2 regions of the Tatumella sp. JGM94 genome follow, and region 1 is predicted to be linked to the other one. Evidence: predicted binding sites of a transcription regulator. Region 1 holds the regulator's gene; the other holds the start of a gene.
The links. The regulator PurR, encoded in region 1, represses purine synthesis genes. The targets are predictions, from matches to a motif close to CANGCAAACGTTTGCNTG.
Positions count from the first base shown of each region.

Region 2: a site for PurR is predicted at 1,111-1,128, ahead of purE (5-(carboxyamino)imidazole ribonucleotide mutase). Genes of this name have one in related genera too.

Region 1 covers NZ_JAERJN010000007.1:134,238-136,443, reverse strand. The annotation lists gene JK216_RS07225 (YnhF family membrane protein) at 185-274, opposite strand; gene purR (HTH-type transcriptional repressor PurR) at 547-1,572, shown strand; gene punR (DNA-binding transcriptional activator PunR) at 1,569-2,206, opposite strand, start outside.
Region 2 covers NZ_JAERJN010000005.1:136,636-138,841, forward strand. The annotation lists gene purK (5-(carboxyamino)imidazole ribonucleotide synthase) at 1-513, opposite strand, end outside; gene purE (5-(carboxyamino)imidazole ribonucleotide mutase) at 510-1,019, opposite strand; gene lpxH (UDP-2,3-diacylglucosamine diphosphatase) at 1,158-1,874, opposite strand; gene ppiB (peptidylprolyl isomerase B) at 1,874-2,206, opposite strand, start outside.

The DNA.
Region 1 (2,206 bases):
TAATATCTGAATAAATACACTTCCCTTAATACTGTAAAAAAATTCGTGCCCCGTAAAATAAAAAGCCGATACCCGCAACACGCCGGGTATCGGCTTCTCTGTCAGTAATGCTGCTTGCTACCCTTACTTTCCGGCTTTATACGTGCCTTTAGCGGGTAAACAGCCCTCTGCCGGTGCGAATACATTAATGCAGTATTGCGGTGAAACTGAACGTCGCAATCATCAGTAATGCAACGATAGTGGTGGTCAGCGCCAGCTTTAAATCCGTATCCATGACAGCTCCTATAGACACATAAAGTACAGGGTAATTATTATATTCCCACACTACTGCGCAAAAATCTCGTTTTATTCGCACAGCCTTGTTAGAATTACCGCTCTTTGTTGCGCAACCTTCCCTGTTTCCCCTTGTAAGGCACAGGCTTTTTTTACAGGTAATCCTTTACGGCCCCTCCTGGCAGCATCATTAGCGGCCTGATAAAACTGTAAAAACGCAAACGATTAACACACTTAAAATCAATAATTTAAAACACCAGGAGTTCTCAAGGAATGGCAACAATTAAAGATGTGGCGAAACGCGCCGGAGTCTCTACCACCACCGTTTCTCATGTCATTAATCAGACCCGTTTTGTTGCGGAAACGACCCGCAAAGCGGTTTGGGAAGCGATTAAAGAGTTGCATTACTCTCCCAGTGCCGTCGCCAGAAGTCTGAAGGTGAATAACACTAAGACGCTTGGTCTGCTGTCGACGTCTCTCGAAGCACCTTATTTCGCCGAGATTGTGGAAGCTATCGAAAAAAAATGTTTCGAACATGGCTATACCCTGATTCTGGGCAATGCGCATAACGACTTGCAGAAACAACGCGCTTATTTATCGATGATGGCGCGCAAACGTGTCGACGGGCTGCTGGTATTGTGTGCCGAATATCCACAGGAGTTGCTGGATATGCTGGAGGAGAACCGTAATATCCCAATGGTCGTTATGGACTGGGGAATGTCCCGTGGTGATTTTACTGATACCGTACTGGACAATGCTTTCCGTGGCGGTTACATGGCTGGCCGTTATCTGATTGAGCGCGGGCACCGTGATATCGGTTGTATTCCCGGCCAGATGGAGCGTAATACGGGAGGCGGCAGGCTGGCAGGATTTCTTAAAGCACTGGAGGAGGCAGGTATTACCCATTGTGAAGAATGGACTGTGCAGGGAGACTTTGAACCCGAATCCGGTTACCTGGCAATGCAAAAAATACTCGCTCAGCCGCGATTACCCACGGCGGTATTCTGTGGCGGCGATATTATGGCGATGGGGGCAATTTGTGCTGCCGATGAACAGGGCCTGCGTGTGCCACAGGATATATCGATCATTGGTTACGATAACGTGCGCAACGCGCGGTATTTTACCCCTGCCCTGACCACTATTCACCAGCCGAAAAGTGAGCTGGGCGAGAAAGCGCTGGATATGCTGCTGGATCGTATTGTGAATAAACGCGAAGAGCCGCAAACCATAGAAGTATACCCGTCACTGATTGAAAGACGATCGGTGGCCGATGGTCCGTTCCACGATTACCGTCGTTAACTACCGGTTTCACTCAGCCATTCCTGGTTAAGTGTCTGCGTATCACCAAGGTACTCAAGGAGCCAGCGTAATGCCGGAGAGCTTCTCTCTTCCGCCCAGCTGACGCAGCAGGGGCTTTCCGGAAACGGTGACGGCAGAGGAAGTTCCCTGACTTCTCCGACGTCCAGCAGTGGTCTGGCGAGATGCCCCGGTACCATAGCAACACATAATCCTGCCCTGACACAATCCAGCCCCGTTTGCCAGTCCGGTACCGTCATCCGCTGCTGGTTATCCAGGGTCCAGGTAATGCGGCGCGGTAATTCCCTTGAGGTGTCTTCCAACAGTAATGATGGCCATGCCCGTAATTGTTCCTCGCGCGGCCGGGCTTCAGCCGCCAGAGGGTGCCCGGCGCTGACAATACACCGCCAGTTAAGTCGTCCCATATCACGGAATGCAAAACGCCCGGTGACAGGGATCGCCTGGGTCGCTCCGATAGCCATATCCACCCGTCCTCCGGCCAGTGCATCCCAGACACCGTTAAAAACTTCTTCGCTGACGTGCAATTCTATATCCGGAAAGTGCCGGTAAAAATCGATAATCAACTGCTGCATTCTGCCCCGCCTGACGACACAGTCCACCGCAATACTTACCTGCC
Region 2 (2,206 bases), on a different contig from region 1:
ATCGCGGCCACGGGCTCCGACCAGTGAGACTTCGCCGGAAAAATTAATGCCCTGCTCAACGATACATTCGCCATAGCAGTCTGCGGGTAAGCTCAGGCATTCGGGCTGACGCAAACGCCATTGTCCGCGGCCATCATAACCGCCGGTACGGCGTTTAACGATAGCCAGCTCACCCACCCGGTTATAAATTTCCGGCCACTGTTGCGCATTGCTCAGTAACTGCCAGGGAGCGGTTGCCAGTCCCAACTGGTCGAGTAATTGCTTCTGGGTCAGGCGATCAGCAAGGCGCGGAAAAATATCCCGGTTAACAAAGGCCGGGTGGTTCGCCAGTTCACGGGTCAGGGCCGTTTCCGGCCAGCGTTCTATCTCTGCGGTGATCACACTCTGACGGATGGGCAATGCTTCCGGCTCGGCATCGGTGCCGACCGGATAAACCGCGATCCCCAGCGGTTCGCCGGCCTGACGCAGCATGCGTCCCAGTTGACCGTTACCCAGTACGCAAACTGACTTCATGCATCCTCCCGCGGGTCCGGATTGTTCAGTACAGCTTCACTTTGTGCCGTGCGCCAGTCTGACAGACGTTGTGCCAGCGACGGATCGTTAACCGCCAGAATCTGGGCGGCCAGCAGGGCGGCGTTTGCTGCACCGGCTTTACCAATCGCCAGGGTGCCGACCGGAATACCGCGTGGCATCTGGACAATAGAGTACAGGCTGTCAACACCGCTCAGAGCGGCACTCTGAACAGGGACACCCAGCACCGGCAGCAGGGTTTTTGCCGCCAGCATGCCCGGTAAATGGGCCGCGCCACCGGCTCCGGCGATGATCACATGAAAACCCTGTTGACGGGCATTCTCAGCAAAACTGAATAATTTGTCCGGCGTACGGTGCGCGGAAACCACTTCCACGTGGTGATCAACATTCAGTTCATTAAGGATTTCTGCAGCATACTGCATCGTAGCCCAGTCACTTTTAGAACCCATAATAATAGCGATACGGGCCGGGGCAGTATTCGACGACATGCGGTCAACTCCTGTGAGCAGATAGAAAACCTGGACAGAGGTACAGGCTATACACATTGAGAAGGGCGTGAGAATAGCATGAGACGGCCGGAAGGAAAACGGTTGCGTCACGACACAACCGGACAATCAGCGCGAAATTTACCAGCGGAAGGCAATTAAACTCACACCGCTGGCATCCAGCTGGATCATTGACCCCTGATGGTGCCAGGCACCCAGTACGGCGCGTTCGGCGGGCTGGTGGTTTATCTGCAGAAAGTGTATTTCCGGACGATGGGTATGGCCGTGGATCAACACAGAGGCCCGGTAACGTTCCATCACCTGTTCAACCGCCTGCTGATTAACATCCATAATTTGCAGACTTTTTGACTGGTTGGCCTGCTGGCTGTCATTGCGTAACCGCGCCGCAATTTTCTGCCTCAGGAATAACGGCAGCATCAGGAAAACCCGTTGCAGCCAGGGTTGATGCACTTTTTGGCGAAAACGCTGATACCCCTGATCATCAGTACAGAGTGTATCGCCGTGCATAATCAATACCCGCTGGCCGTAGCATTCCAGCAGTGTTTCTTCCGCAAGCAACGTCATGCCACTGCGGCTGGCGTATGCCTTACCCAGAAGAAAGTCACGGTTACCGTGAATAAAGAAGACCGGAACCGGCAGGGCAGACAGCGCCTCAGCAACCTGCCGGTGTAACGGGGCCGGGTCATCATCACCGATCCAGCTTTCAAACAGGTCACCGAGAATATACAGAGCGTCGCAGTCTGTCGCTTCGCGTTGTAAAAAACGCATAAAACCGGCAGTGATTGCCGGTTCTTCCTGACACAGATGCAAATCTGCAATAAAAAGCGTTCGCGGCATTACTCGCTGACGATCACTTTATTAATGACGACGTCATCTTTTGGTACGTCCTGGTGCATACCACTGCGTCCGGTGGAAACGGCTTTAATCTTTTCAACCACATCCATCCCTTCAACGACTTCTGCGAACACACAGTAGCCCCAGCCTTGCAGGCTTTCGTCACGGAAGTTCAGAAAATCGTTATCAGCAACGTTAATAAAGAACTGTGCAGTAGCAGAGTGCGGCGCAGAGGTACGGGCCATTGCCAGCGTACCACGGGTGTTTTTCAGGCCGTTGTTTGCTTCGTTACGGATTTCTTCTTTCGTGGATTTCTGTTTCATTCCCGGTTCAAA